DNA from 3 places in the Pseudoalteromonas sp. G5_S1_14_S5 genome. Region 2 is predicted to be linked to each of the others. Evidence: predicted binding sites of a transcription regulator. Region 2 holds the regulator's gene; each other region holds the start of a gene.
The links. The regulator LexA, encoded in region 2, represses DNA repair genes until DNA is damaged. The targets are predictions, from matches to a motif close to TACTGTATNNNNATACAGTA.
Positions count from the first base shown of each region.

Region 1: the regulator LexA is predicted to act here: its motif matches at 6,952-6,971, upstream of recN (DNA repair protein RecN).
Region 3: the regulator LexA is predicted to act here: its motif matches at 5,517-5,536, upstream of ruvC (crossover junction endodeoxyribonuclease RuvC).

Region 1 is NZ_JBQKUM010000001.1:79,669-90,284, forward strand. It holds gene dnaJ (molecular chaperone DnaJ) at 1-501, opposite strand, end outside; gene dnaK (molecular chaperone DnaK) at 770-2,683, opposite strand; gene ACTRWI_RS00345 (dicarboxylate/amino acid:cation symporter) at 3,153-4,427, opposite strand; gene grpE (nucleotide exchange factor GrpE) at 4,819-5,400, opposite strand; gene nadK (NAD(+) kinase) at 5,544-6,428, shown strand; gene recN (DNA repair protein RecN) at 7,020-8,684, shown strand; gene bamE (outer membrane protein assembly factor BamE) at 8,852-9,211, shown strand; gene ACTRWI_RS00370 (RnfH family protein) at 9,371-9,679, opposite strand; gene ACTRWI_RS00375 (SRPBCC family protein) at 9,683-10,111, opposite strand; gene smpB (SsrA-binding protein SmpB) at 10,230-10,616, shown strand, end outside.
Region 2 is NZ_JBQKUM010000096.1:724-11,339, reverse strand. It holds gene ACTRWI_RS20160 (TonB-dependent receptor) at 1-600, opposite strand, end outside; cobalamin riboswitch at 641-844, opposite strand; gene trmA (tRNA (uridine(54)-C5)-methyltransferase TrmA) at 999-2,108, shown strand; gene ACTRWI_RS20150 (YijD family membrane protein) at 2,193-2,564, opposite strand; gene fabR (HTH-type transcriptional repressor FabR) at 2,564-3,196, opposite strand; gene sthA (Si-specific NAD(P)(+) transhydrogenase) at 3,533-4,933, shown strand; gene dinF (MATE family efflux transporter DinF) at 5,105-6,460, opposite strand; gene ACTRWI_RS20130 (class I SAM-dependent methyltransferase) at 6,579-7,457, opposite strand; gene lexA (transcriptional repressor LexA) at 7,555-8,175, opposite strand; gene ACTRWI_RS20120 (diacylglycerol kinase) at 8,270-8,632, opposite strand; gene plsB (glycerol-3-phosphate 1-O-acyltransferase PlsB) at 8,854-10,616, shown strand, end outside.
Region 3 is NZ_JBQKUM010000057.1:10,916-21,531, reverse strand. It holds gene ACTRWI_RS16310 (ATP-dependent zinc protease family protein) at 1-242, opposite strand, end outside; gene cmoB (tRNA 5-methoxyuridine(34)/uridine 5-oxyacetic acid(34) synthase CmoB) at 484-1,455, opposite strand; gene cmoA (carboxy-S-adenosyl-L-methionine synthase CmoA) at 1,546-2,274, opposite strand; gene ACTRWI_RS16295 (DUF72 domain-containing protein) at 2,414-3,298, opposite strand; gene aspS (aspartate--tRNA ligase) at 3,617-5,398, shown strand; gene ruvC (crossover junction endodeoxyribonuclease RuvC) at 5,546-6,067, shown strand; gene ACTRWI_RS16280 (methyl-accepting chemotaxis protein) at 6,281-7,741, shown strand; gene ruvA (Holliday junction branch migration protein RuvA) at 7,834-8,445, shown strand; gene ruvB (Holliday junction branch migration DNA helicase RuvB) at 8,633-9,649, shown strand; gene cydA (cytochrome ubiquinol oxidase subunit I) at 10,201-10,616, shown strand, end outside.

The DNA of each region.
Region 1 (10,616 bases), on a different contig from region 2:
AGTGCCACAAGTTTGCGCAGAAGAGCCTTTCTTCGCGCCGCTACCATCACAAGTGTCACATTCAACCAGTGTTGGTACTTCAATCTCTTTAGATACGCCACGAACTGCTTCTTCTAGAGTCAGTTCCATGTTGTAACGTAGGTCTGAACCACGTTGTGCACGTTGTTGACCGCCACCACGACGACCGCCGCCGAAGATGTCGCCAAATACGTCACCGAAGATATCGCCAAAGTCACCTTGACCGCCGCCGAAACCGCCGCCACCCATGCCGCCTTGTTCAAAAGCTGCATGGCCGTATTGGTCGTAAGCTGCTTTCTTTTGAGGATCGGTTAGGATCTCGTACGCTACTTTTACTTCTTTAAATTTGTCCGCTGCGCTCTCATCACCCTGGTTACGGTCCGGGTGGAATTTCATTGCTAAGCGCTTGTACGCTTTTTTAATATCGCGCTCTGATGCATCGCGGCTTACGCCTAATACTTCGTAAAAATCACGTTTTGACATGTTCTAGGTCACCAAATAATTGCTACTACCAAAAAGTAACTTCAGTAGTCTGTGTATCAATCTAGATAAAGGTTCGAGATTCGAGATTCGAGATTCGAGATTCGAGATTCGAGATTCGAGAGCCATTATCTAGATTGACAAGCTTAAATACAAATATACGGGCGTGAGAGTTTCCTCTGACGCCCGCACTAGTAAGTCATTGAGACTATGTAATTTCTAAGCAGGTAGCTCAACCTCTAACATGAAATTAAGCTACTCTGTGACGAAATTATTTTTTGCCGTCTTTAACTTCTTCAAACTCTGCGTCAACCACATCGTCGTCTTGCTTAGGTTGCTCACCCGCTTCAGCGCCAGCTTGCTGTGCTTGAGCTTGTTGTTGAGCAATTTCCATTAGCTTCTGAGCTGCTTGCATAAGTTCTTGAACTTTAGCGTCGATAGCTTCTTTGTCGTCACCAGACTTAACTTCTTCTAGTGCCGCGATAGCTGCTTCGATCTTCTCTTTCTCGTCTGCAGGTAGAGCTTCACCAGCTTCTTCTACTTGCTTCTTAGTACCATGAATCATTTGGTCAGCTTGGTTACGAGCAGTTACTAGCTCTTCGAACTTCTTGTCCGCTTCTTTGTTAGCTTCTGCTTCTTGTACCATTGCTTCGATCTCTTCCTCAGACAGACCGCCTGATGCTTGGATAGTGATCTTCTGCTCTTTACCAGTCGCTTTATCTTTCGCAGATACGTTTAGGATACCGTCAGCATCTAGGTCGAAAGTTACTTCGATTTGTGGCATGCCACGTGGTGCTGGTTGGATACCTTCTAGGTTGAACTGACCAAGAGACTTGTTGTAAGTCGCTTGCTTACGCTCACCTTGTAGTACGTGGATAGTTACCGCGCTTTGGTTGTCTTCAGCTGTAGAGAACACTTGATCCGCTTTTGTAGGGATAGTTGTGTTTTTCTCGATTAGCTTAGTCATTACGCCACCCATCGTTTCGATACCGAAAGATAGAGGAGTAACGTCTAGAAGTAGTACGTCTTTAACGTCACCAGCTAGTACACCACCTTGAACTGCAGCACCCATTGCTACTGCTTCGTCAGGGTTTACGTCTTTACGAGCTTCTTTACCGAAGAACTCAGCAACTTTAGCTTGAACCATAGGCATACGAGTTTGACCACCAACTAGGATAACGTCAGTGATTTCGCCTACAGATAGGTCAGCATCCGCTAGAGCAACTTTTAGAGGCTCAAGAGAACGTTGTACTAGGTCTTCAACTAGAGACTCAAGCTTCGCACGAGTCACTTTGATGTTCATGTGCTTAGGACCAGTCGCATCAGCAGTAACGTAAGGTAGGTTTACGTCAGTTTGAGTAGTAGAAGAAAGCTCGATTTTCGCTTTTTCTGCTGCTTCTTTAACACGCTGCATTGCTAGTGGATCAGTTTTAAGGTCGATACCTTGCTCTTTCTTGAACTCATCTACTAGGTAGTTGATCATGCGGTTATCGAAATCTTCACCACCAAGATGAGTGTCACCGTTAGTTGAAAGAACTTCGAAAGTCTTCTCGCCTTCTACTTCATCGATTTCGATGATAGAGATATCGAATGTACCACCACCAAGGTCGTAAACAGCGATAGTGCGATCACCGCCTTGCTTGTCTAGACCGTATGCTAGAGCAGCAGCCGTTGGTTCGTTGATGATACGTTTAACATCTAGACCAGCGATACGACCAGCATCTTTAGTTGCTTGACGTTGAGCATCGTTGAAGTAAGCAGGAACAGTTACAACTGCGCCAGTGACTTCTTCGCCTAGGAAGTCTTCAGCTGTTTTCTTCATTTTCTTAAGAACTTCAGCAGATACTTGAGGAGCAGCCATTTTTTGGCCTTGCGCTTCTACCCATGCATCACCGTTATCAGCCTTAACAATGTTGAAAGGCATGATTTCGATATCGCGTTGAACTTCTTCATCTTCAAAACGACGACCGATTAGACGCTTGATAGCGAACAGTGTGTTTTGAGGGTTAGTAACAGCTTGACGTTTTGCAGGTTGACCAACTAGCGTCTCGCCTTCTGTGTATGCGATTACTGATGCTGTTGTACGTTCGCCTTCAGCATTTTCGATTACGCGTGGTTTGTCGCCGTCAAGAACAGCAACACAAGAGTTAGTAGTACCTAAATCAATACCAATGATTTTACCCATCAGGCTATCTCCGAAATATATTCTATTAAGTTTTTGCTATACCCACTGATGTGGGGGTGGTAATTAGAGATTCAACCCTAATACACAAAATTAAAGTGCAAATACAATTTGCTTTCGTATGCACCATAGATAAGGGCTCACGATACCTTTTCAAGGGTAGAAACGGATTTTTTTACATTTATTTTAATAAAAAGAATGATTAGGTAAGAATGCATATCATTAACACACTAATAAACCCGGAATTCGATTCAAAAGCACCGTTTTTCCTTGTGTGGAAAACATCTGGTGTTGCTGTACAAGTCTTATGGCTAACGATCAACGCCAAGAAAAACTCAACGCAACCGCGCTGCTCCACAGCACCCCAAATAATATCTATCTTTATCATTCAATAAAAAACGGAGCCACTTGGGCTCCGCTTTCAATCAAGGCTTTCAACATAGACATTGTCTATAGAAGGAAGAACTTTAAATTAAGCTTCTGCTTTCTTCAGTTCAACTTCTTCGTCTGCTTCAACGCCGATTTCGTTTTCAGATTTAGCAACGATAGTGTTTACCGCTGTGTCACCCACTACGTTTGAAGAAGTACAGAACATGTCACAGATACGGTCTACAGCAGCAACGATAGCTAGACCTTCTGGTGGTAGACCTAGTTGGTGTAATAGAACACCTACCATTACTACACCACCACCTGGAACACCACCAGCACCGATAGACAGTAGCAAGATAGTTAGACCTAGAGTGAAGATATCAGCAGTGTTGATTGGCTGACCAAATGCGTTTGCTACGAACATAGTTGCTAGTGCGATGTAGATAGATACACCAGACATGTTCATTGTTGCACCTAGTGGTACACCGAAGCCCGCTACTGACTTCGATACGTTTAGCTTGTCAGTAAGAGTGCGCATTGTTACTGGGATTGTCGCGTTCGAACTTGCAGTAGATAGTGAGAATAGAACTTGCTCTCGAGTTGCACGTAGGAACTGCTTTGGAGAAATACCAGTGAATGACTTCACCATCATCGGGTAGAAGAAGAAGATCCAGAACACAAGCATTGCAACAACAAGCGCTACGTAGCCAGCTACTGACATTAGCGTGTTTGCATCCAGTGTTGCACCTAGTTGAATCATCAGAGCGAATACACCGTATGGCGCTAGGCTCATTACTAGACCGATAAGCTTCATCATGATTTCGTTAGCCATCTTGAACGTCTTGATAGCTGGGCCACCACGAGAATCAAGCGCTTGAATAGCAAGACCTGTCAGAATCGCCATGAAGATGATTTGTAGCATGTCGCCGCTTGCGAATGCTTGTACTGGGTTGCTAGGAACGATGTTCACAACAAGAGAGAAGATGTCTGGTGTTTCTGTTGTTGTAAGTGCAATCGTCTCAGAAACCGTACCTGCTAGGTTTGCACCCGCACCAGGTTGGAAGATAAGACCAATCGTTAGAGCAGCAGAGATCGCGATGATGGTGTTAATAATGTAAAGACCAAAGGTTTTACCACCAAGACGACCAAATGAACGGATATCTTTTAGTTCAACGATACCGCAAACAATAGATACATATACAAGAGGCACTACTAGCAACTTGATAAGTGATACGAACATACCACCAGCACCTTCTGCAGCACCAAGTAGGTAAGTGTCAAAAATAGCGATTCCGCTGAATAGGTACTGAATAGCAGTACCAATAATCAGGCCGATAAACAGGCCTACAAAAATCTTACTTGAGAGCGATTTATCCATCGTTCTTCTCCAGTCTGTTGTGTTTAAAATTTGTACTTTTATAGTTGTATATGCGAGTAATATCGCTATATGGCAGTGGATTTTACATACAAAGATAACAATTAAAAGCATTTGTTTACAAAAATATCACAATTGTGACATCAAAACATTTTCTTATTTACAACCAGTTTCATAACATAAAACTCTAAACCGCTGTTCTGTTTGAAATACAAAGAACGACATCCTTAATGCAGTTTGACGGACTATTTACGCGAACTCTCAAGTGGTAGGCATAAAAAAAGAGAGGCATAAGCCTCTCTTCTTATTTCACATCAACTAGTGAATTATGTTGTAACTGCTGCTCGCTTAATCAGTAAAAGGTCGAACCTTTCGCTATGCAAGCACCACTCAATTACTTAGCAACCATTACCATTGCAGGACGGACGACACGACCGTTTAGCTCGTAGCCTTTTTGCATCACGAACATAACCGTGTTTGATTCGTGATCTGGGCTTTCTTGGATAGACATCGCTTGGTGGAATTCAGGGTTGAACGCTTCACCTTCAGGGTTGATCTCTTTCAGACCGAACTTAGCAACTGTGTCCACGAATGTTTTGTGCGTAAGCTCAACACCTTCGTATAGTGGCTTAACCACTTCGTTTTCAGCGTCTGCAGCTTGCATTGCACGCTCAAGGTTGTCGATAACAGGCAGTAGGCCTTCAGCAAACTTGTTCAAAGCGAATTTACGCGCTTTATCAATTTCTTGCTCGCTACGGCGACGCATATTTTCAACTTCAGCTTTAGCGCGAAGAACAGAGTCTTGCTGCTCTTTCACTTTAGTTTCGCTAGCTAGCAATGCCGCTTCTAGTTGAGCAATCTTTGCTTCCTGCTCATCAGCAGCGTCTGCGTTTAGTTCAGCTTCTTCAACTTTTTCTGCTTCAGCAATGATCTGATCTAGTTCTTCTTCGGTTACTTTGTTTTCTTCGTTGCTCATGATATCTCCAGAATTCGTTTCCAATGCAAGTGACAGGCGGGTTTGCGCCTCAAATTGATATAAAACACTCGCATAGACGTTCAACTTGCCTTTATTATGGGGATGAAGAATTTTGATTCAAGCCTAATTCGTTTGGAAACCTTATGAAAAAGCCATTTGAAGTGATCGCCATTATTGGTAAACCTCGAGATCAGCAAGCAATTCAGACTCATAGAGAACTCTATCAGTGGCTGAGTGCAGAGGGTTATCAAGTGTTTGTTGATGACAGACTCGCCAGTATTTTAGACGATATCCCAAAAGAACATTTTTCTAGCCTGGTCGACTTAGGTAAACGCGCCGATCTCGCCATTGTAGTCGGTGGTGACGGAAACATGCTCGGCGCTGCTCGAATCTTATCTCGTTTCGATATTTCAGTTATTGGTGTGAACCGAGGTAACCTTGGCTTCCTGACCGATCTCAACCCGGAAAACTTCCAGAGCGCGTTGACCGATGTTCTCAAAGGCGAGTTCATGGAAGAAGAACGCTTCCTGCTTGAAACAGAGATCCACCGCCACGGCCAAATAAAAAGCCATAACGCGGCACTAAACGAAGCAGTACTTCACCCTGGCCAAGTCGCGCACATGATCGAGTTTGAAGTGTACATCGACGACAGCTTCGCTTTCTCGCAGCGTTCTGATGGTTTGATCGTGTCGACGCCAACTGGTTCTACCGCCTACTCGCTTTCTGGCGGCGGCCCAATCTTGTCATCAAGCTTGAATGCGATATCTTTGGTACCCATGTTTCCTCACACGCTTTCAAGCCGACCGCTTGTTGTCGATGGGAAACGTCACATTAAATTGATCGTATCGCCTGATAACCGCGGCACTCAAGAAGTCAGCTGCGATGGCCAAATCTCTCTACCTGTATCTCCAGGCGACGAAATCCACATTTACCAAAGCCCAAATGTGCTCAAGCTGATCCATCCGAAAGACTACAACTACTACCATGTCCTACGTAACAAACTGGGCTGGTCGAGTAAGCTGTTCTAGCTAAACGGCACTAGTAACAACCGAAAGTTTCAGAGGCTGACAATATTCGTCAGCCTTTTTTATTACCAAATAGGTTCCCTACTACGCTCCTTCGTCGCTATAGGGAATGACGACTACAAACAATAAACCTCATCCTAACCGTCATTCCAAAACTGAGGGACGGGGTGTCTGGAATCTCATCCACCAAAACAAATCACAAAACGATTCCCGACAACGCTCCTCCGTCGCTATAGGGAATGACGGCAGCGAACAGTAAACCTCACCCTAACCGTCATTCCAGAACCGAGGAACGAGGTGTCTGGAATCTCATCCACCAAAACAAATCACAAAACGATTCCCGACCACGCGCCTTCGTCGCTCTAGGGAATGACAGCTACGGACAGTAAACCTCACCCTAACCGTCATTCCAGAACCGAAGGCAGAGGTGTCTGGAATCTCTTTTCGTAAATAGACCTCAATATCAAGCACCTACAAACGAAGTTTGATTTGATCGAACTCACAAAAAATTTTCACCTGCCGGCTTTACTGTATAAAGAAACAGTATATACTGAACTTATATACAGTATTGTTCAATTATACAGGTAAATAAAAATGCTGGCTCATTTAAGTGTTAATAATTTCGCTATTGTTAAGTCTTTACAGCTAGAACTTTCTAAAGGCATGACAACAATCACTGGGGAAACTGGTGCGGGTAAATCTATTGCAATCGATGCTTTAGGTTTGTGTCTTGGAGGGAGATCTGATGCAGGAATGGTTAGACAAGGTGAAGAAAAAACCGAAGTCAGTGCTGCTTTCTTACTTGAGAACAATCTGCACGCAACTCGCTGGTTAGAAGATAACGAACTTCTAGACGGCACCGAATGTATCCTGCGCAGAACCATCTCTAAAGAAGGTCGCTCGCGTGCATTCATTAACGGTAGCCCGGTTCCTCTTTCACAATTGAAATCCCTAGGACAACTGCTGATCAACATTCATGGTCAGCACGCGCATCACCAGCTGATGAAAAGCGACTACCAAATGGCAATGCTTGACCAATACGCGGGCCATTTAAACCTATTGAAATCGACACGTAACGCTTATCAAACTTGGCGCCAAGCAGACAATCACCTAAAAGAGTTACGTGAAAACAGCCAACAAAACCAAGCTCAGAAACAGCTTCTTGAATACCAAATCAAAGAGTTAAACGAGTTATCTATTGGGGAGGAAGAATATGAAGAGCTCGAACAAGAGCATAAGCGCCTCGCCAATAGCGGAGAATTGGCCTCAACCTGCCAGCAAGCTATCGAACTTATTTACGAAGGTGAAGAAGTTAATGCGCTTGGTATTCTGCAATCGGCCAATCACTCCCTAATTCAATTAGCAGAATTAGACGAGCGACTTGCTGAGCTACCAAATATGCTGTCTGAAGCCATTATTCAGATTGAAGAGACCAACAGCGAGCTAAGAACTTACCTTGATAGCATCGATGTCGATCCAGGTCGCATGGCTTACGTTGAGGAGCGCTTCTCTAAAGTGATGTCGATGGCACGTAAACACCACGTATTGCCTGAAGAGCTGTATAAACACCATCAAGACTTACTACAACAAGTTGAAGCCTTGGACTGCTCTGATGAAAAGCTTGAAGAGTTAGCGAATGACGTTGAAAACCAATACCAATCATTCGTAGAAAAATCTGAGAAGCTGCATAAATCTCGCGTTCGTTACGCGAAAGAGCTTAACAAGCTGATCACGCAAAGCATGCACGAGCTCAGCATGGAAAAAGCGCAGTTTGCGATTGAAGTAAACCACACCAACACCCACCCATCACCATTGGGGATGGATAACGTGACCTTCATTGTGTCTACCAACCCAGGCCAACCGATGCAACCAATCGCTAAAGTGGCGTCCGGTGGTGAGCTATCACGTATCTCACTAGCGATTCAGGTGATCACCGCGCAAAAAGTCGATACACCAAGTCTGATTTTCGATGAAGTGGATGTGGGTATCAGTGGCCCAACCGCTGCTGTAGTCGGCAAGATGCTGCGTAAGCTGGGCGAATCAACTCAGGTAATATGTGTGACTCACTTACCTCAAGTTGCCGGTTGCGGTCATCAGCAGCTGTTTGTGGCAAAGAACACGAAATCAGGTAAAACCGAAACTCAAATGCACACACTTGATGAGCAACAACGCGTTTCAGAGCTGGCTCGACTGCTTGGTGGCAGCCAAATTACCGAGTCGACCCTTGCCAACGCAAAAGAGTTATTAGTCGCAGCTTAGATTAAATCTTCAGCAACTTTCTGATAATTTGATGAAAAATATTGGCAATTTTGCAACTAAATTCAAAATTGCCAGTCATAACAAGCTCAAAGCGCAAGGAGCTTTTTACTTCTTGCTGGAGCTTGTTTATTATCAGGCAGTATTTTAGCGAAGAAAGATCTCAAACTATGCGAATTAAAAAGTGGTTAGTTGCAGTTCCACTTGCACTAACAATGTTGACCGGTTGCTCTCTACTAGAGAAGTTGGTTTATCGAATTGACATCAATCAGGGTAACTATGTTGAACAAGAAGCTGTCGACCAGCTCAAGTTTGGCATGACAAAAACACAAGTTCGTTACGTTATGGGCTCACCTATGCTTATCGAAAATGGCTACCCAGATACGTGGTACTACATTTACCACCACCAAAAAGGTCATGAAGACCCGATTCAGAAAAACCTCGTCGTGAACTTTGATGCTACTGGCACCCTAGTTACGATCAACGGTGATTTTGAAGCCAGTGATGAGTTCTTCGAAAGCCTTCGCTAGCTTTCAGTAGACAAGCTCTCAATCAAGAATCTTAAAAGCCTGCTCAATGAGCAGGCTTTTTAATATTTGCTTACAAATTAACCCACTAAATCTCACTCACAAACACAAAAAAGCTCGCCAATGTGGCGAGCTCTCTGTGAATTTAATTCATTTTCGATGCTATTTAGCAGCAGCTGCTTTTGCTTGTTCGGCACGTTTACGTCGAATCTCTTTTGGATCAGCCAGCAGAGCACGGTAAATTTCTATACGGTCTTTATCACGAACCGTTGCATCTAACTTCACGTTACGGCTGAACACGCCAACCTTGTTTTTCGCTAAGTCGATCTCTGGGTACAGTTCCAAAACACCAGACTGCGCAATAATTTCTTCAACGGTCGCATTCTTGTTCACAACCAAAGTAAACACACGCTGTTCATGCGGAAGTGCAAACACAACTTCTACGTGGATCATATCTGATTCAATAGTCATGGTTTAGTAAACCTGTTTCGCTCGTTGAGTAAATGCGCTCACCATGTTGGTCGTTAGCTCATTGAAAATCTTACCAAATGCCATTTCAATCATTCGGCTAGAGAATTCAAATTCTAACTTAAGCTCGACCTTACAGGCCTGGTCATCCAATGGGGTAAAATACCAACCGCCTTGCAGTTTCTTAAACGGGCCGTCCACCAGCTCCATCAAGATCTCAACGCCATCCGCTAAACGATTAGACGTTGTAAATGTTTTGCTAATACCGGCTTTAGAAACATCAACCGAAGCCACCATTGCTGAATCTGAAAACTCTATCACACGAGAACCAGAACACCCTGGCAAAAATTCAGGATAACGAGCAACATCATTGACCAAGTCAAACATCTGGTCAGCACTAAATGATACTAATGCTGAACGAGTAACCTTTGGCATATAGACTCCTGTTAAAGACAGCGTTACATTAAACAAACCACAATTTTAATGGTATTGAGCCAGAGCGCAAATAAAAAGGATTCCCCATCTTTCGCGCAATCCGTATAATGAGGCCATTATGGCAAAGAATAAATCAAAATCAAAAGCCGGTAGTAATACCATTGCGCTTAACAAGAAAGCTCGCCACGAATATTTCATCGATGATGAAATAGAAGCGGGGCTTGAGCTACAAGGCTGGGAAGTAAAATCCCTACGTGAAGGCAAAACCAATATCGCAGAAAGCTACGTTTACATCCGTGATGGCGAAGCATTCATTAGTGGTATGACGATCACTCCGCTTACTCAAGCGAGTACTCATATCGTGGCGAACCCAACACGTGTCCGTAAACTCCTAATGTCGAGAAAAGAGCTCGATAACCTATTCGGTCGTATTAACCGTGAAGGCATGACACTTGTCGCAACCGCACTTTACTGGTCTCGCTCTTGGGCGAAGATTAAAATTGGC
Region 2 (10,616 bases):
ACTGTTATCTTGACTAGCACTAAAGAACAAACTCCATTGCTCATTTAGTTTTCTAGAAACATCAACGTTGCCAGCAAAGGAATCAAAGCTACCAGCGCTAACTGACAAATTACCACCATCTTCTGAAGCTCCTTTGGTGATTATATTAATAACACCACCTACGGCTTGATCTCCATAAAGCACACCAGCACTACCCGACAGTATCTCAACTCTCTCTATCTGAGAGATCAATATTGAACTAACCTGCGGAGCTGACAAATCTTGCTTATTTAGACGACGTCCATCAACTAAGATCAGTGTATTGTTAGCAGCTTGCCCACCAGTAAAGCCGCGTAATGAGAATGATGGCCCGCTGTTAGTATCAGAAACTTGAATTCCTGCTCTAGCTCGCAGCAAAGTATCTAAGCTTTTGGCTCCACTCGCAGCTATATCGTCTGATGTAATAACAGTTACATTGGCAGGTATATCGTCAATTGAATTATTAAAATCACTACGAGCTAAAACCACCATGGTTTCGTCAGTAGATGCTTCTTGGGCGTATAAATTGGAGATAGATGAAAGCAGCGATGCTACAGCAACCGCTAAAAGGGATTTGTTCATGTTGTGATCCTAAATCGCGTAAATTCCTACCAAACCACATGTCATGGTTTAGCCGCTGGCAGGTATTCGGACTCAAGAGCACAACCTTATGGTTACCTGATATTCGACTTCCCACAAAAAGCTATTTGCAGTGTCTGATGAATACTCGTTCTCTTTTACCGCTGCGCGTCAGTTCTGGATTCACACCAGATTCCCTTTTCAGCCATCTATACATCTAAATGGCACCAGCTTGCTGGAGATAGTATTGACCTATGAATCATTTGTCTAGTCTGAGATAGTTATAAGCTATAGTTTTCATGGTCGATTTACATTGAATGGCGCTCAACACTGGACAAGCGCCTGTGATTGAATAAAATCTGCGCTCTTGATTTAAAAGCACGACAGCAAAAGGCATAACCATGGCGAATTTAGATGTAAACCCGCAACGCTACCAAGAACAACTGGCAGAAAAGACAGAGCGTCTTACTGAAATGTTCTCAGAATATAATGTGCCTGAGCTGGAAGTGTATGAATCTCCAGAACAACACTACCGCATGCGTGCTGAGTTCCGCGTGTGGCATGAAGGTGACGATATGTACTACGTCATGTTCAATCAAGAAACTAAAGAAAAATACCGTGTAGACCAGTTCCCTGCTGCTAGCCGTCTTATCAATGACTTGATGCCTTTGTTAGTCGATGCAATGAAAGACAACCACTCTCTACGCCATAAGCTATTCCAAGTAGACTTCCTATCTACGCTTAGCGGTGAGATCTTGGTGTCTCTGCTTTACCACCGTCAACTAGGTGAGCAATGGATTCAAGATGCCAAAGCGTTAAAACAGCAATTGAACGATGAAGGTTTTAACCTAAACCTGATTGGTCGTGCTCGTAAGATGAAGATCGTTTTAGACCGTGATTACGTTATTGAGAAACTAGACGTAAATGGCGATAGCTACATCTACCAGCAAGTAGAGAACAGCTTCACTCAACCAAACGGTAAAGTGGCTGAGAAAATGTTGGAGTGGGCCGTTGACTGTACTCAAGATAGCAAAGGCGATCTACTAGAGCTTTACTGTGGTAACGGTAACTTCTCACTAGCACTGGCACAAAACTTCGAGCGTGTATTAGCAACCGAGCTAGCGAAACCATCAGTTGAATCAGCGCAATACAACATTGCAGCCAACAAGATTGATAACGTTCAGATCATCCGTATGTCTGCGGAAGACTTTACTGTAGCGATGGAAGGCAAACGTGAGTTCCGCCGTCTGCAACAAGCAAACATCGATCTGAAGAGCTACAACTGCAACACTATCTTTGTTGATCCACCACGTTCAGGTATGGATGTAGATACTTGCAAGATGGTTCAAGGCTACGAGCGCATCATGTACATCTCTTGTAACCCTGAAACATTGAAAGAGAACTTGGAAATTTTAAGCGAAACACACGATATTACTCGTTTTGCTCTTTTCGACCAGTTCCCTTACACACACCACATGGAAGCTGGCGTATTCCTAGAGCGTAAAGCGTAACACTCGCTTTCCAAATCTAGGTAAAAGCCAAACTGCAGACACAAAAAACGAGCCAATCGGCTCGTTTTTTATTTATAGGTTGGCTTAAGCTATTTTACCGATAAAGCCTAACTTCTTACCTACCCATGCGAGCAGTAACATTGCGACGATAATCGCGAAGAAGTTTGAACCCGCATCTGGGTGTTGTGCTTTCACAAACGCAGAGTGACCAAATGCCCCGACGAAGAAACACGCCAAACCTACTAGCGGGATATCTTCCGATACTGGATTAGTTAAGTACTCTTGGTACAGTGCTTGTACAGCTAAAACTAAAGCAATCAGTGGGAAGATTGAGAAACCCACTTCGCTCATTGTTACCCAAGATAAAAGTGCATCGCCACACACACCAGCAATCAGAGCCAGTACCAGTGTTTTTCTTTCTGAGCCACAGTTTACAGTATTATTTTGATTCGACATTATTCTATCCCGCCTTTTAATCGGTTACGTTCACGTTCTTTACGATACCAAAAAGCCCCTTTGGCCATCATTCGCAATTGCATGATCAAACGCTCAGCCAGTTCGTCTCGCTGACGTCGATCTAAATCTAATGCTTCTGCCCCTGAGTTAAAGACCAATATGACCGAAGCTTCCGCTTGCGTAAAAGCTTCATCTCGTGTCATGCCAGTCGTGATTAGGTATTCGGTTAACTCAGCAGAAAAGTGCTGTATCTCACGAGCTACCGCTGTACGAAACTCAAATGAGGTTCCTGAGCGCTCTCGCAATAACAGTCTGAATACGTTAGGGCTGCTTTCAATGAACTCCATAAAGGTTTCAACCGATGTGCGAATAACACTGCCTTCTTTTACTATACGCTGCCTAGCTTGACGCATTAGCTGGCGTAGTAGTAAGCCACCCTCGTCGACCATGGTTAAGCCAAGCTCATCCATGTCTTTGAAGTGACGATAAAAGGAAGTCGGTGCTATTCCAGCCTCACGAGCGACTTCTCTCAAGCTTAGGTTGGAAAAACTACGATCTGCACTGAGTTGGCTAAATGCTGCATCGATTAAGCTGCGACGAGTTTTTTCTTTTTGCTGTGCGCGAATGCCCATTGGTTTCATACTTTATCAATTTCTTCTTTTACAGCCTAAACAGGCATGTCTAACACTCTGTTCAATATAACGCGAATCACTTATTTATATAAGATACTCCGGTTATATAAGACACCAAACACGCCTCTTTGTTCACGTACCGCAGTAAATACGTTCGCAGAAAAAATTTCAATATCCACACCGCCATTTGGAGACATTCGACATACCAAATATTATTTTTTCGCGAGCACTGCGTGATCCCACCGACTCTCTGATGTCCTTTTCATGTACGCAAGAACAGAATCAGTTAAAATCCCGCTACAGCAATGTTAATCAAATATAACAAGGAAGATATCTATGCCACACTCCAACCACTTTGATGTAATCGTAATTGGTAGTGGCCCCGGAGGCGAAGGGGCAGCGATGGGATTAACCAAAGCCGGGTTGAACGTTGCAATCATTGAAAAAGAGAGCAGCGTTGGTGGTGGTTGTACCCACTGGGGAACAATTCCTTCAAAAGCTCTGCGTCATGCTGTAAGCCGGATTATCGAATTCAATAACAACCCTCTGTTCTGTCAGAACAACAAAAGCATTCACTCGACGTTTTCCAACATTCTCGGTCATGCGAAATCCGTTATCGATAAACAGACACGACTGCGCCAAGGCTTCTACGATCGTAACCAATGTACACTAGTATTTGGTACAGCGCGCTTTATTGATTCTCACTCTATTTCTGTAATGCAAAGTGATGGTACGGAAGAGCACTACAGTGCTGACAAGTTTGTCATTGCCACGGGCTCTCGCCCTTATCAACCAGAGAACGTCGACTTTCTGCATGAACGTATCTACGACAGCGACTCTATTCTTTCTCTTAAACACGACCCTCAACACATCATCATCTATGGTGCCGGTGTTATCGGTTGTGAGTACGCATCTATCTTCCGTGGTTTAGGTGTAAAGACCGATCTCATTAATACGCGAGATCGTCTACTGTCATTCCTAGATAATGAAACCTCAGATGCACTTTCTTACCACTTCTGGAACAGTGGCGTTGTAATTCGTAACGATGAAACCTTTGAGAAAATCGAAGGGACTGATGATGGCGTGATCATTCACCTAGAGTCAGGCAAAAAGATGCGTGCGGACTGCCTACTGTATGCCAATGGTCGAACCGGTAACACTGACAAATTGAATTTAGGTGCGGTTGGCCTAGAAGCAGACTCTCGTGGTCAAGTATCAGTGAACACCAATTACCAAACCAACGTTGACCATGTATACGCGGTCGGTGATGTGATTGGCTACCCTAGCCTAGCAAGTGCTGCTTATGACCAAGGTCGTTTTGTTGCACAAGCGATTGTTAAAGGTAAGGCTGAAAGTCACTTAATTGAAGATATCCCAACGGGAATCTACACCATTCCTGAAATCAGCTCAGTCGGTAAAACCGAGCAAGAGCTGACAGCAGCGAAAGTACCTTATGAAGTAGGACGTTCTTCATTCAAACACTTAGCTCGCGCCCAAATCGCGGGTAAAGACATCGGTAGTTTGAAGATTCTATTCCACCGTGAAACCAAAGAGATTCTGGGTATCCACGTATTTGGTGAGCGTGCCGCAGAAATCATTCACATCGGCCAAGCAATCATGGAGCAAAAAGGCGAAGCGAATACTATCGAATACTTCGTTAATACCACCTTTAACTACCCTACAATGGCAGAGGCGTATCGTGTTGCCGCTCTTAACGGCCTTAACCGTTTATTCTAAATAAAGAACTAACAGGAGTATTTGACCACCCATAGGCCAAATGCATAAACAGCAAGCCATGAGCTTGCTGTTTTTATTTAAGACATTGAAAAATATAGCACCAAGAGTAATTAGATCATGATGTTCTAAATGCCCTTTGACCGGTACACCTTTTATTTTTACCTATTAGAGCTAAGCAAGAAATTCGCCCTTCTTCCACTGAGAAACAAATAACACACCAAGGCCAATACCGCGCATTGCCATAAAGCTCAGCATCGCAAGCCACAGGGCATGATTTTCTAAACTAGACGCTAGGAAGAAAATCGCAAAGAAGCTGCAGGTCGCGACAAACATGCTATTACGCATGTCCTTGCCTTTAGTTGCTCCGACAAAAATACCATCGAGTAAGAAGCACCACATTGAAACCAACGGCATTGCAATTAACCAAGGCAAATACACCTCAGCTTGGCTTTTTACATCTGGGATGGTGGTGATCATATTAATCAAATTAGACCCAGCGATCGCGAACACTAAGGTAAGAACCACACAAATATTGAAGCTCCAGAAGAAGGTACCAATCAACGACTGATTTAATTCATCTTTGTCTTTCGCTCCTAACGCCTTACCCACCATGGCTTCCATCGCATAGGCAAAACCATCCATGCCGTAAGAGATGATCATCAAGAAACTCATCAATACCGCATTGGCTGCCACGACATCATCACCAAAGCTTGCTCCTTGGAAAGTCATGAAAGTAAACGTGGCTTGCAGACACAGAGAACGTAGGAAAATATCTCGATTCAGTTTTACGAAGCGACTTAAACCTTGGCTGGATTTCTTAATCAAAGCCCACGGTGACGGTAACAGTCTCTTTTTCCAGATTCCAAAAACGCAGATCAGTCCAAACGTTAAGCCTGCATAATCAGCCAATACCGATGCCAGTGCTGCACCTTCCACCTGCCAACCGAAACCAATCACAAAAACTACGTCCAACAAGATATTGGTGATGTTAGTGATAATCACCATCCACATCGGCGCTTTTGCATTCTGAGTTCCAAGTAGCCAACCCAAAATAACGAAATTCGTCAGTGCTGCTGGTGCACTCCATGCTCGAATGGAGAAATACTGTTGGCCATAATGCTTCACTTGATCACTGGCACTACTTAATGAAAAAACGAGATCAGCAACTAGGCCATGTAATAGCAAGAAGACACCAGCAAACCCGAGAGCCATGGTCACACCTTGAACGAAGACTAAACCAAGCTGCTTGCCATCATTTGCACCGTAAGACTGTGCGGCAAGGCCAGTTGTCGACATTCGTAAAAAACCGAGTAACCAGAAGGTCACACTGATCATAGTGCCACCTAACGCCACGCCTCCTAGATACCAAGAATGTTCTAAGTGGCCGATCACGGCAGCATCCACTAAACCCAGCAGTGGGACAGTAATATTAGAGAGCACCATCGGGATCGCGAGCAACAGCACTTGTTTGTGCATAGCTTGATTGGATAGCGTTTGAAAAATAGTTTGGGGATTAAATAGCTTCACGATCACCTCTTTGATTAGAGGCGATAGTTTAACCGAGTAAGTGTGCTTTCACTATGTTGTGAAATTTTCGCTTAAACAGATGTAGCTTCGAGTATGTGTAAGTCGTGCTGCTCTCGCGCTACCACTTCACCAGTACCAGTTGCGGCGTTAAACGCTTTTTAAGCTGAGAAATTTTGCACAATAGTCGCTGCCATAACTTCCAACGGTGACATTGCTGTTCTAAAGGCGAAAATGCTTTAGCCCATTGCGCCCATGGTAACCAATTAAGAATGCTGTCGACTGGAGAAGATAAGCCATGTGCATAGTCACCAGAGCCTAGCTTCTTACCTAAAGTACTTGAGCTCTTATCGCCCGCCAATACAACACACGCATGTGCATGAGTAAAGTAACGGCTCAAAGACTGAATAAAGTACGCTGTTTGTTGCTCATTGCAGTCCAACAGTGCATGTTCACACACCACCATTACCGAAGCTTGCTCTGGAATATTGAGTTCATCTAACCAAGTCAGATCATCTACGGAACCACACTCCAAGCGATAGCGTTCATTTTTGTGGAACAAACGTTGTCGCCAAAGTAGGTTCTCGGTTACATCCAACTCTACCCAGTGACAGCGGCCATTGTCTAATCGGTAAAAACGGGTGTCGAGACCAGCTCCCACGTTAATAATCCAAGCATCAGGGTTGTGAGATAGGAACTGCTGAACTCGAGAATCGCAAAGTTGAGTTAGTGTCGCGTAGAGAAGTTGTTGTTGGTCGAGTTCACCAGTAAGGCATTCTGGCGCTAATTGACAACGCTTACAGGCCTGAGCAGCAATAGGATCATAGACGAGACCATCATCGGCAAGGCTTTCTCGGCTGCGAAACCAAAGGTGTTGAACGAGGTTTGTCGGAACTTGAAGTTCTTGATGTGCAGACGCTTGATCAGCGGAAACCTTTTGATCAGAGGAGCGCGGCTTAGCTATAAGCGGCTTTATTTGAGGCTTGGTTTGGATTGGCATCATCATCTTCCTTGTATCTCGACAAAGAAGATGATAATGAATATCAATTACAATAACAAGTTATTGAGAATAAATATCAATAAGATGTTTGAACTGATTACATCCAGTCCGTGTTGCGAATAATACCAACAGCAAGACCTTCAATAGACAAGTGTTGAGATTCTAAATCGACACGGATTGGAGAAAACTCTGCGTTTTCAGCGTGTAACAGCACTGTAGAACCTTTACGTTCTAGACGTTTTACCGTTACATCATCATCAACACGAGCAACCACAACCTGACCATCACGGACATCTTGTGTTTTGTGAACAGCAAGCAGGTCACCATCCATAATACCGATGTCTTTCATACTTTCGCCATTTACGCGAAGTAAGAAATCAGCTTGAGGTTTAAACATACCAGGATCGACTTGGTAATGCATTTCTACATGCTCTTGAGCCAAGATAGGCTCACCAGCAGCAACCTGACCGATCAGAGGCAGACCTTGCTCTTCGTTTGCTCCATCTTCAAGCAAAATACGAATACCACGAGACGCACCCGGGATAATCTCAATCGCTTCTTTACGAGCAAGAGCTTTCAAATGTTCTTCTGCAGCATTAGCAGAACGGAAGCCTAATTCACGAGCAATTTCTGCACGTGTCGGTGGCATACCGGAATCTTCGATCTTACCTTTGATAAGGTCAAAGACTTGTTGTTGGCGGGGCGTTAACGGCTTCATGATTCACCTGTCTTTTTATACAGTTGACTGTGAGTATATCCAGTAACTGGACAAAAGCAAAGCAATTGGTTGTTTTTAGTTCATTTTTCGCTAATTACAAAACCAAGATCTCGAACCACACATAAGTTGCAAGCGCTAAACAGATGAAAACGGCTGCCGAACCGACATCTTTCGCCATTCCTGAAAGCTCATGATGTTCGCTACCAATACGATCAACGACCGCTTCAATTGCAGTATTAATAAGCTCAACAACCATCACCAGCACAATCGAGGACACCATTAAGATTCGTTCTAGTTGGCTCACATCGAGGTAAAACGCTAACGGAATCAGAACTGCAGCCATGAAGGCTTCTTGCCGAAAAGCCGCCTCGTTTTTAAACGAACTTGTGATGCCTTGCCATGAAAAGCCCGCTGCTTTCACGATACGTTTAAATCCGGTGTTTGATTTTTTGGTCATTTTTAACCCTATACTCAATCAGTCGATGAATGATATGCCACAAACTTAACGGCAATATGACTATTTCCATTAAAAGGTTAGACCAGTTTCTGGTATTCTTGCATCGATTAAATTTACGCCTAGGCTTATCCCTATTTTACTTGAAGGGGTTACCCTCTCTCATCATAGAAATAGAGATACGCTTAAGCACATTGAAATAACTATTGAGGCTGTGAACCTATATGTCTTCTGGACAATCTTTTTCACGTTCATTAATGAAGCTACCTTTATCCGTATTGGTAAAAGGTACATCAATCCCTTCGAATCCAGTTGAAGATTTGAACATTGATTTAGGCAAACCAATTGTATACGCCTTACCGTTTCGCTCAAGCGTCGACCTACTAACACTACAAAAGCACGCGCTAGAACTGGGTTTACCGGATCCGTTAAGCAAGCTTGAAATCAGTGGTAAATCACTGCCACGCTACGTTTTTATCTCTTCACGCAAAACGTTGCTGCAAGATGATGATTACGTCCCGGCCTCTTCTATTGAAGTCTTCTCAGAGCTGCTTGCACTGCACGCTGACGACTCAGAGCTGGATGTGCAAGTTATCCCAGCAACCGTATTGTGGGGCCGTAAGCCTGGTAAAGAGAATAATCAGAAGCCTTATCTACAAGCAATGAACGGCTTGGAGAAGTCAATCGCTGTTTTAATTGCTGGCCGCGACTGTCTAGTACGATTCAGCCCAGTGGTATCTCTGCGTTATATGGCAAACTCACACGGCACCGACAGCACTATCGCACACAAGTTGGCGCGTGTAGCTCGCATTCACTTCTCACGCCAAAAACTGGCAGCCTCTGGCCCTAACCTTCCAAGCCGTCAAGCATTATTCGATCGCCTACTAAAATCAGAAGCGATCAAGAAGGCGATTGAAGACGAAGCGAAGTCAAAGAATATCTCGATCGAGAAAGCGAGCAAAGAAGCTCAAGACATCATGGATGAGATTGCAGCGAACTTCTCTTACTCACTGATCAAACGTGGCGAGAAGATTCTAGGTTGGTTGTGGAACAAGCTGTACCAAGGCCTACATATCAACAACGCTTCAACTGTTCGTAAGCTAGCACAAGATGGTCATGAGATTGTTTATGTCCCTTGTCACCGCAGCCATATGGACTACTTACTCTTATCTTACGTGCTTTACCATGAAGGTATGGTTCCTCCGCATATCGCTGCGGGTATCAACTTGAATTTCTTCCCTGCCGGTCCGATTTTCCGTCACGGTGGTGCGTTCTTCATTCGTCGTAGCTTTAAAGGTAATAAGCTGTACTCAACGATCTTCCGTGAGTACCTAGCAGAGCTGTTCGCTAAAGGCTACTCGGTAGAATACTTTAGTGAAGGTGGCCGTTCTCGTACCGGTCGTCTGCTACAAGCGAAAACCGGCATGCTAGCGATGACGATTCAGGCAATGCTGCGCGGCATGAACCGTCCAGTAACGTTAGTGCCTGTTTATATCGGCTACGAACATGTAATGGAAGTGGCGACTTACGCAAAAGAACTACGTGGTAAGCGCAAAGAGAAAGAAAACGCGAGCCTAGTGATTCGTACTATCCGTAAGCTTCGTAACTTTGGTAAGGGCTACGTGAACTTCGGTGAGCCGATTCAGCTTAACCAATACCTGAATGAACACTCTCCTGAGTGGACGAAAGACATCGATCCAATGGGTACGAGCAAGCCACAGTGGATGACGCCTGTGGTCAATGACTTAGCAACCAAGATGATGACACACATCAACGATGCGGCAGCGACCAACGCACTGACATTATGTGCAACCGCTCTGCTTGCATCACGTCAGCGTGCATTATCTCGTGACTCTTTGGTTTCTCAAATAAACTGCTACTTATCTTTACTCAACAATGTGCCTTACTCAGACACATTTACGGTACCGAAAGACAGCGCGGAAGAGTTGGTGAAACATGCAGAGTCTCTGAACAAGTTCTTGATTGA
Region 3 (10,616 bases), on a different contig from region 2:
TGTTCTATGCTGTTTAGGTGAACATTAAGCTGTTGGGAAAGGGTTGTGATTTCGTCTTCTAAGCTTTCAATGTAATCACTTTGATTGCTTAGTTGCAGTTCTAGATTTTGAACCTTATTTGCGATGTTTGTCTCTGAGCGGGCAATAGCGTCGAGAGTTTCTTGGTGGTAGGCCGCACCGTTAGTTAGGGTACAACCAGAGAGCAAACCAACCGCCACAATCGGCGATAATCGCTTAAACATAAAAAAAAACCTTTGGAAAATTAGAGAATAGTTCAGACTATTTAGAAGTTTAGCCCACAAAAAAGGATGCGTGAAGCATCCTATTGTAAGAGTCTGGTCATATTGAATCGCAATGTGAGCGCTACGCCAATTATTGCTATTTGAAATAGCTCGTTTATTAAACTTTTGTCAGTTTTAGAAAATAAATGAGCTTTAGAGACAAACTTTGTTACGGCGCAATTTGGGCTTTTAAATATTAAGTTTATGGCTTGGTTGCGATAAGAATAGCGCGTCTCGGCGCAGGGTGACCTTCAACAGTTTTTCTTGGGTCGTTTGGATCCAGGTAATCGGGCAGAGAGTTGTGTGTCATCCACTCAGTTGTGCGCTGTTCACCAATTGTCGTAACATTCTCATCCACGATGCGTACGTCTTTAAAGCCAACTTGTTCAAGCCAGCGCTTCAGTGCACGAGCAGAAGGGAAAAAGTACACATTTCTCATCTGTGCGTAGCGATCAACAGGCACCAATACTGCGTTCTCATCGCCTTCAATCACTAGAGTCTCCAGTACTAATTCACCGCCAGACACTAATTGGTCCTTCAGTTGAATAAGGTGGTCCAGTGGAGAACGACGGTGGTACAGCACACCCATGCTGAATACCGTGTCATAGGCTTCAAGTTTTGGTAGCTGTTCGATACCTAAAGGTAGAAGGTGAGCGCGTTGGTCATTGCCCATTAACTTACGAATAGCTTCAAATTGAATCAAGAATAGGTGAGAAGGATCAATACCCACAGTTAAGCGTGCTCCTTCACCTAGCATACGCCACATGTGGTAGCCGTTACCACAGCCAACATCTAGCACCGAGCGGTTCTTCAATGGAGAAATATGTGGAAGTACACGATCCCATTTCCAGTCACTGCGCCACTCTGTATCGATATGGATGTCGTGAACCGTGTAAGGGCCTTTTCTCCATGGGTGGAACGTCTTCAATAAGCTTTCTAGCTTTTTCAATTCACCTGAGTGGTATGGCGTAGAACTACCAATAGTCACTGAATTTTTTAGGTCGACTTGATCTGGTACGTCTTGTGGAATTTTGTTTAACGCGCGTAACCAACGATCGAAATCACCGTGCTCTGCATTCTGCCAATCCGTCAGTTGCTGTGGCAAAACGTTAAGCCACGGCTGTAGGCGAGTATCTTGGGCAATAAGTTGATAAAAATTGGCAAAATTAAACATAGTTTTTCACTGAATTGGTGGTGTAAAAGTTATCGTGTCATTCACTACTGTGAGGATGACGTTCTAGTACGAGCTAACTGGGTTTGTGAGCTACTTAATCGCGAACATTGATCCAAAGTTAAAGCATTGGAACCATACTTCGCTGCTTGAGAAGCCAATCTTATCAAAGCGCTCTTTGTGCACAGGGATAGAGTCTGGGCGCATCACGTTTTCAATCGCGCTGCGTTTTTGGCTTACTTCAAGTTCGCTATATCCGTTAGCACGTTTGAAATCATGGTGCAGATCGATAAGCAGTTCGTTCGAGCTGTCATCTTCGAATACATATTTCTCAGATAAGATTAGAATTCCGCCTGGTCGCAGGCCGGCATGAATTTTCTCAAGTAGAGCATAGCGGTCGCCTGGCGATAGGAACTGCAGCGTGAAGTTAAGCACCACGACCGAAGCATCTTTGATTTCGACTTCGCGGATATCGGCTTCGATGACTTCTACAGGCGTGTCACTGCGGTAAGCGTTAACGTGTAATTTGCAGCGCTCAACCATCGCTTCCGAGTTATCGATAGCGAAAATTGTGCAGCCTTCTTGCTGGATGTGACGACGCATGGAAAGTGTTGCAGCGCCAAGAGAACAACCCAGGTCATAAACGTTTGAATGCGGTTTTACGAAACGCTCCGCTAACATACCGATAGCTGAGATGATATTGCTGTAGCCAGGAACTGAGCGTTGAATCATATCCGGGAATACTTCTGCGACCCTTGCATCAAAGGTGAAGTCTCCAATTTTATCAATAGGAGCGGAAAAGATGTTGTCTTTGTTGCTCATGGCATTCTCTCTCGACAGTCAGCGTTATTGGTATAAAACTCTTACCAAATAAAAGGGGGCGTATTTTACGAAAAAATAGGACTGCTGTCACGAAAACTCAGATTACTGCCAAGGATTACTATTGTATGTACAAGAAACCTCAAAACATCGAGATTTGATGATAACCTTTCTGAGCTGGAAATTGTTCCAGGTCAGGTAGTAGTAGTGACGTATTTTCAGATACTTGCTTTTGTAATAACTCATAGATGGCGATTGCGAGTTCTGGTGCATGATTGTTGTCTGGGGTGTGGATCATTAAGTACGGTTGTTTGCCTTCACTTAGCCACTGTGGAATTTTGTTAAACCAAGGCTTGAAAAATTCGATATTTGGCGCTTGGTCAGGGTGACCAATAAATCGAATCATTGGATTGTTGGCCGTCGCAATGGCATGAACGGGCACGCGTGGCTTTTTCTGGTGCGCATCGATTACCGCTTCTGTGGTTGGCAGCGCAGAAAAGACAGGGCGGCTATCCATAATGATGCGGTTAATACCTTCTTCGACAAGCCATTGGTTAAAGCGTTTTTCAGCATCGCCTTTATCAAAGAAACCCAAGTGGCGAACTTCAACGCCGAGCTGCATCTGCTTTGGAAACAAGGTGCAAAATTTTTGCAGAGTGGGAAGCATACTCGGTTCAAAACTGTGTGGTAGCTGTATGGTCCACTGACCTATGCGATCATGTAGGGGTGACATCGTTATTAAGAACTCTTTGAGCTCGGCTTGGCAGTGTCTAAGTTGTTGCTGGTGGGTGATAAACTTGGGCAGTTTAAAGGTGAACCTGAAGTCATCGTGGCTTGCCGCTTTCCAGTTATGCACGGTAGTCATATTCGGCGTTGCGTAAAAGGTCGTATTGCCCTCTACGGTATGGAAAACTTGAGTGTACTTTTCAAGGCGCTCTGCGGGTTTGGTGCCTTTACCGTAGAACTGACTTTGCCACTCAGAATGAGACCACATGGTTAATCCAAGTCTTAGAGGTAAAGTGTCCATCGTTTTTGCATCATTAGTCATCACATTACTGCTTTTAATCGAAATGAAAATCTACTGTACGAGACTTTTGCTGATTAAGGTATTTTCGAGATATAATTATCGCAATTTTTTTGGTTTTGGTGAATCTTTGCGCGCTTGATGAGCTAAAAAGCAGCAAAGCCAGATAAAACACAATAAATTCGAGTGTGGAAGGTCGATTTTAACCGAGTTTCCGCGTATAAATGATTCCTTGCTTTGTTAGGTAAAAAGCTCTGTAGAGCTATTTTAACACCTACAACTTGGAAATTAGTAAATTATTAAGAGATTGGGAAATTCATTATGCGTACCCATTACTGTGGTAACCTGAACAAGTCCCTGGCGGGACAAACTGTGGAATTGTGCGGCTGGGTAAACCGTCGCCGTGATTTAGGCGGTCTTATCTTTATTGATATGCGTGATCGTGAAGGCATCGTTCAGGTTGTTGTCGATCCAGATATGAAAGATATCTTCCCGATCGCTAACCAACTGCGTAATGAGTTCTGTATCAAATTGACTGGTGAAGTACGCGTTCGTCCTGACAGCCAAGTAAATAAAGACATGGCTACTGGTGAAGTAGAACTTTACGCTACTGGTCTCGAGATCATCAACCGTTCAGAAGCGCTTCCACTAGACTTCAACCAAACGAACTCTGAAGAACAGCGTCTTAAGTACCGTTACATCGATCTTCGTCGTCCAGAAATGAGTGATCGCATCAAGCTTCGTGCTCGTGCATCTAGCTTCGTTCGTCGCTTCCTAGACGAGAACCTGTTCCTAGATATCGAAACACCAGTACTAACGAAAGCGACTCCAGAAGGCGCTCGTGACTACCTAGTACCAAGCCGTGTTCATAAAGGCAGCTTCTACGCGCTTCCTCAATCTCCTCAGCTGTTCAAGCAACTGCTGATGATGTCTGGTTTTGACCGTTACTACCAAATCGTTAAATGTTTCCGTGATGAAGATTTACGTGCTGACCGTCAGCCTGAATTTACTCAGATCGATATCGAAACATCGTTCATGTCTTCTCAAGAAGTACGTAACATCACTGAAAAGTTAGTTCACGATATGTGGAAAGAGCTTCTAGATGTAGAGTTAGGTCAATTCCCAGTAATGCCTTTCTCTGAAGCGATTCGTCGTTTCGGTTCTGATAAGCCAGATCTACGTAACCCACTAGAGCTTGTTGACGTTGCTGACCTAGTTAAAGACGTTGAGTTCAAAGTATTCTCTGGCCCAGCTAACGACGAAAAAGGTCGTGTAGCGGTTATCCGTGTTCCAGGTGGTGCTAAGCTAACTCGTAAGCAAATCGACGGTTACGCAGAGTACGTAAACATCTACGGCGCGAAAGGTCTAGCTTGGATGAAGGTTAACGACCGTGCCGCTGGCATGGAAGGTATCCAATCTCCAGTTGCTAAATTCCTAAGCGAAGACGTAATCAAAGGTATTCTAGATCGCACTGAAGCTGAATCTGGCGATATCATTCTGTTCGGCGCAGACAAAGCAGGCATCGTTGCTGAAGCAATGGGCGCACTTCGTCTTAAACTAGGTATAGACCTAGAGCTAACAGATACATCTGCATGGGCTCCATTGTGGGTTGTCGACTTCCCAATGTTTGAAGAAGACGGCGAAGGTAACTTACACGCAATGCACCACCCATTTACATCTCCACTAGGTGTGACTGCGGAAGAGCTAAAAGCAAACCCAGCAGCAGCAAACTCTGACGCATACGACATGGTAATCAACGGCTACGAAGTTGGCGGTGGTTCTGTACGTATTCACAACGCAGAGATGCAAACGGCTGTATTCGGTATCCTAGGTATCGAAGAGAAAGAGCAACAAGAGAAGTTTGGCTTCCTACTAGATGCTCTTCAATACGGTACTCCACCACACGCTGGTCTAGCATTCGGTCTTGACCGTCTAGCAATGCTACTTTGTGGTACTGAGAACATTCGTGACGTTATCGCATTCCCGAAAACAACAGCTGCAGCATGTCTACTAACAGACGCGCCAAGCCTAGCAAACCCAGCATCTCTGGAAGAGCTAGCAATCACAGTTAAAGCAGCACAAAAAGAAGAGTCGGCTGAATAAGCTAAGAACTCTATCTTTTAAGTGACTCTTTATTGGAGTGACTTTTGCTTATGTAAATAAAAATGCCCGTTAATTTAACGGACATTTTTTTTATCGTTCGATATACTAAGCTGATAAAGCATGTATAAATAATCAGTACTAGAAGTTATGTCTATTATCTTGGGGATTGACCCCGGCTCTCGCATTACCGGCTACGGTGTGATTCGTCAAAATGGTCGCCATCTGCATTACTTAGGCAGTGGGTGTATCCGCACCTCGGAAAAAGAGCTTCCTGGCCGACTCAAGCAGATCTACGCCGGGGTAAGTGAAATCATTACTCAGTTTCAGCCGGATGTGTTTGCTATTGAGCAAGTATTCATGGCAAAGAATGCGGATTCGGCACTTAAGTTAGGTCAGGCTCGTGGTAGCGCAATTGTGGCCGCTGTAAATGCAGATTTGCCGGTTCATGAATACGCCGCTCGTTTGATTAAACAGGCGGTGACAGGTAATGGTGGTGCTGATAAGTCTGTGGTTCAGAACATGGTAATGAGTATGCTTAAGTTACCTGCGAGACCACAAGCCGATGCTGCCGATGCGTTAGGTGTAGCGATCACTCACGCCAACACCAACAAAACCTTGATTGCACTGGCAGGTAAAGCCACAGGCGCAAGAAAAGGGCGCTATCGTTAACTTTCTCCTCCAGTTAGCTTCCAGCATATATCGCCTCGCCTAGTTACACTGATGAGCCTCGCGTTTGGTTAGGCTCATATCAAAGCAATAAGCCGCTAAACCCCTGAGGAAATGAGATCTTTCGAACAGAACCTAGATCATAATATTGCGTCCTATTTAACATGATATTAACATTGGTCGGAGGTCTTATAAGTTAATCAAGGATGATCACTGATGAACCCTATCAAGTTGTGGCGCGTGCTATTTCTGCCCAAAACTCGCGAATGGAACAACAATCAAACCAGACAAGCCGACATCTTAATACTTTTCACTTTCATCGCTTTCTTTGTCGGTATCTACAGCTTAATCAAATGGACAAAACACGGAGAGCAGCTGCTGGTTGCTACTTCTGTGTTCCTTATCGTCTTTGAACTGTTCTCAGCCACGTTACTTCGTGTTACTGGGAAACCAAGTTTGGCACTTAACTTTGGCTTTGTCGGTATGGCGGTGCACGCACTGAATATCATTTATCAAAGTGGCGGTGTGGTGGATTCGACACAGGCCTATTGGGTACCTTTGTTAGTGGTTGCTTTCTTTTTATCAGGAACGCGCATTGTCGCTTTGGTGTGGAGTGGGTTGGTGATTGGTGTCTCTTTGGTGATGACGTCCGCTCATCTAAACGGATTCATATTTCCGCAGTTAGTGCTTACTCCGGAAGCGGTGGTTGTTGAAACATGGTCGGGGGTTATTATGCCGCTGGTGGTGATTTGTATTGCACAAGCGTTTACAGCCAAACAAAAAGAAGTCGCTATCGAGATGGCAGAACAAGCGATTTCAGAGAGTCAGCAGGTCGCTAACAAAGCGACACAAAGTGAAGGACGCTTGTCAGTTGTGCTCGACCAAGCCAACTCGAATTCAGAAAGCTTACAGGGTGTCTCTGTACATCTAGAACAACAGTCACAAGATTTACATGCGCAAGTCGAAGTGTTGAACATCAATTGTGAATCTCAGGCGAGTGCAGCCGAGGAGATGAGCCAGCAACTGCATCAGATGACACAAGGTATCGCAGAGTCGAATTCGTTTGTCGGTGAACTCAAAGAGCGCAGTGAAGCCGTTGGCACCAAAGCACAAAAGAGCTCTGAATCTCTTGAGGCCTCGACCGGAGCCATCAGTCAAATTATACAAAGTAACCAAGAGATCATGAAGGTCGCTGACTTAATTACTTCGGTAGCAGAGCAAACCAATTTACTCGCGCTAAATGCCGCAATAGAAGCGGCTCGCGCAGGTGAGCAGGGGAGAGGCTTTGCTGTGGTAGCTGACCAGGTAAGGGAGCTGTCAGCAAAAAGTAGTCATTCAGCCATCGAGATCCGAAGCTTGTTGGATCGCAGTAAAGTGGAAGTGGAGCACGGCAGAGCGATCATCGAAACTACGGCCAATGAAATGAACGGCATTATTTCAGAGGTTCAGACTATCTCTACTGATGTGAACCAGTTAACTGATATTATGGCGATGCAGATGGAATCCTTAAAAGAGCTCGATCTTGCCAGCTCTGAAGTGGCGCAGAGCGTTGCTGAAACCAAATCTGTGTCGGGTTTAGTCGCTAATTATGGTTCTGAACTGACCGGGCATGTCTCTTCAGTTAAGGAATTGGTTGAAAGCCTAAATTACGTGGTCTCCCAAGCTAAACAGGCGTAAATAAATCCCTCGAAAAACCACAAAGAACTGGATAAGCATCCAGTTCTTTTATATTCTGTCCCTCTAATTAAATTCCATCAAGAGAGTGAATTGTGATCGGACGTCTACGCGGTACATTAATAGAAAAACAGCCACCAGAATTATTGATTGAAGTCAGTGGTGTTGGTTACGAAGTACAAATGCCAATGAGCTGTTTTTATGAACTACCGAACGTAGGCGAAGAAGCAATTATCTATACGCATTTTGTAGTACGTGAAGATGCGCAGCTCCTTTATGGCTTCAACACAGTTAAAGAGCGTGCGTTGTTCCGCGAAGTGATCAAAGCGAACGGTGTTGGCCCTAAACTTGGCCTTGGTATCCTTTCAGGTATGACAGCGAGCCAGTTTGTTCAGAGTGTTGAACGCGAAGACATTTCAACGTTAGTGAAACTTCCGGGCGTTGGTAAGAAAACGGCGGAACGTCTTGTTGTTGAAATGAAAGACCGCCTTAAAGGGTGGGGGGCAGGTGACCTGTTTACCCCTGCGACTGACGCTGCACCGATTGACTCTATGCCAACGGTTCATGATGCTGAAGAAGAAGCAGTAAGTGCGCTGCTTGCACTAGGCTACAAACCAACTCAAGCTTCTAAGGTGGTTTCTCAAATCGCGAAAGACGGCATGACAAGTGAACAGTTGATTCGCGAAGCCTTGAAGTCGATGGTCTAATCGAAGTTGATAATACAGCCATAGTTCAATCGAAAGGTTAAGGTATGGCTGATAAAAGATACTTGTATCTAGCGTGTCGGCTCTTATGCTTCGACGTTAGGTAAAACGAGTGTTTACCTAACGTAGGTGATACTTTTAACAAGAATTGAAAGAAAACAGAGTTAACACTCTCAAATTGGAACTCTCTATGATTGAAGCAGATCGCCTCATTGCTCCTGACAACCCGGTTTTTAAAGATGAAGATGTTATCGATCGTGCAATACGACCAAAGGCGCTCGCCGACTATCAAGGTCAGGACCACGTTCGTGATCAGATGGAGATTTTCATCAAAGCGGCACAGTTGCGTAATGAAGCGCTTGACCATCTGTTGATATTCGGTCCTCCCGGTCTTGGTAAAACAACGTTAGCGAATATCGTTGCAAATGAGATGGATGTGAATATTCGCACCACTTCTGGCCCTGTATTAGAGAAAGCCGGTGACTTGGCGGCGCTGCTAACTAACCTTGAAGAAAATGATGTGCTATTTATTGATGAAATCCACCGATTAAGCCCTGTGGTTGAAGAGGTGTTGTATCCCGCTATGGAAGACTATCAATTGGACATTATGATCGGTGAAGGCCCCGCGGCACGCTCAATCAAAATTGACCTGCCGCCTTTCACTTTGATTGGCGCAACCACTCGCGCTGGCTCACTGACCTCTCCACTTCGTGACCGTTTTGGTATCACTCAGCGTCTTGAGTATTACAAAGTCGAAGACTTACAAAACATCGTTCAGCGCAGTGCCGATTGCCTTGGCTTATCAATGGAACCGGAAGGTGCATTAGAAGTTGCTCGTCGTGCTCGCGGCACACCACGTATTGCAAACCGTTTATTGCGCCGTGTACGTGATTATGCAGAAGTGAAAGGGAACGGTCATATTTGCCCTGAGGTTGCAGATAGCGCACTGAACATGCTCGATGTCGATGCTAAAGGTTTCGACTATATGGACAGAAAACTTCTACTGGCAATCATGGAGAAGTTTGGTGGTGGTCCTGTTGGTATCGACAACATGGCGGCAGCCATTGGTGAAGAAAAAGATACCATTGAAGATGTATTAGAGCCGTATCTGATTCAGCAAGGTTATCTACAAAGAACACCACGAGGCCGAATTGCGACTGACCGAGCCTATTTACACTTTGCAATAGATAGACCGTCCAATCGCTAAAATATTCATTTCTAAAGATCCCAGTTGCATAAGCGCTGGGATTTTTTCGCTTTACTGAATAACAACTCTATTGTGCTCGTCGCTATAAAGTTCGAACATGTCGCGTCAAAAATGAAAACTTTGATTTCACCTTTGATTTAACTAACAAAGATTGAAATAAGTTGCCATATCTTTTGTTACTACTTTATGGGGGTTGTGACTCCAATGTTGATTGTGTGCTGAGGTTTTGTCACAGCTATCATGCAGTGTTATTAAGACAAGCCAAATTGGTGTGACTTTAATCATGATTGTTCAAAAAGCCCCCTAATTTGCACGAATAAATTTGATACAAATCAGCGCAGGGTTCTTCCATAAACCTTTTGAAAGATACTGATTTTACCAGTAATATTAGCGTCAGCTATATTAGCTACAACTTAACAATAATCTAACTATAACGGTACGTTTTTGCTACAAATTTCATGTTGTAATAACAATATTGCAGATTGTTTTAACATGGACTTTTGAGGTGAATAATCACACAAGTGTCATCCAGCCGACACAAAGGAGTTACCATGATTGATGTTGTTGATCTGTCGCGTTTGCAATTTGCATTTACAGCGATGTATCACTTCCTATTTGTTCCATTGACTTTAGGTATGGCATTTTTACTTGCCATTATGGAGTCTGTTTATGTAATGACTGGCAAGCAAATTTATAAGGACATGACCAAGTTCTGGGGTAAATTGTTTGGTATTAACTTTGCTCTTGGTGTAGCGACAGGCTTAACCATGGAGTTCCAGTTTGGTACTAATTGGTCTTACTATTCTCATTATGTTGGCGACATCTTTGGTGCTCCGCTGGCTATCGAAGCGCTTGTTGCATTCTTCCTAGAGTCTACTTTTGTTGGTCTTTTCTTCTTCGGTTGGGATAGACTGTCAAAGCGTCAGCATTTAGCGGTAACGTGGCTAGTGGCACTTGGTTCTAACTT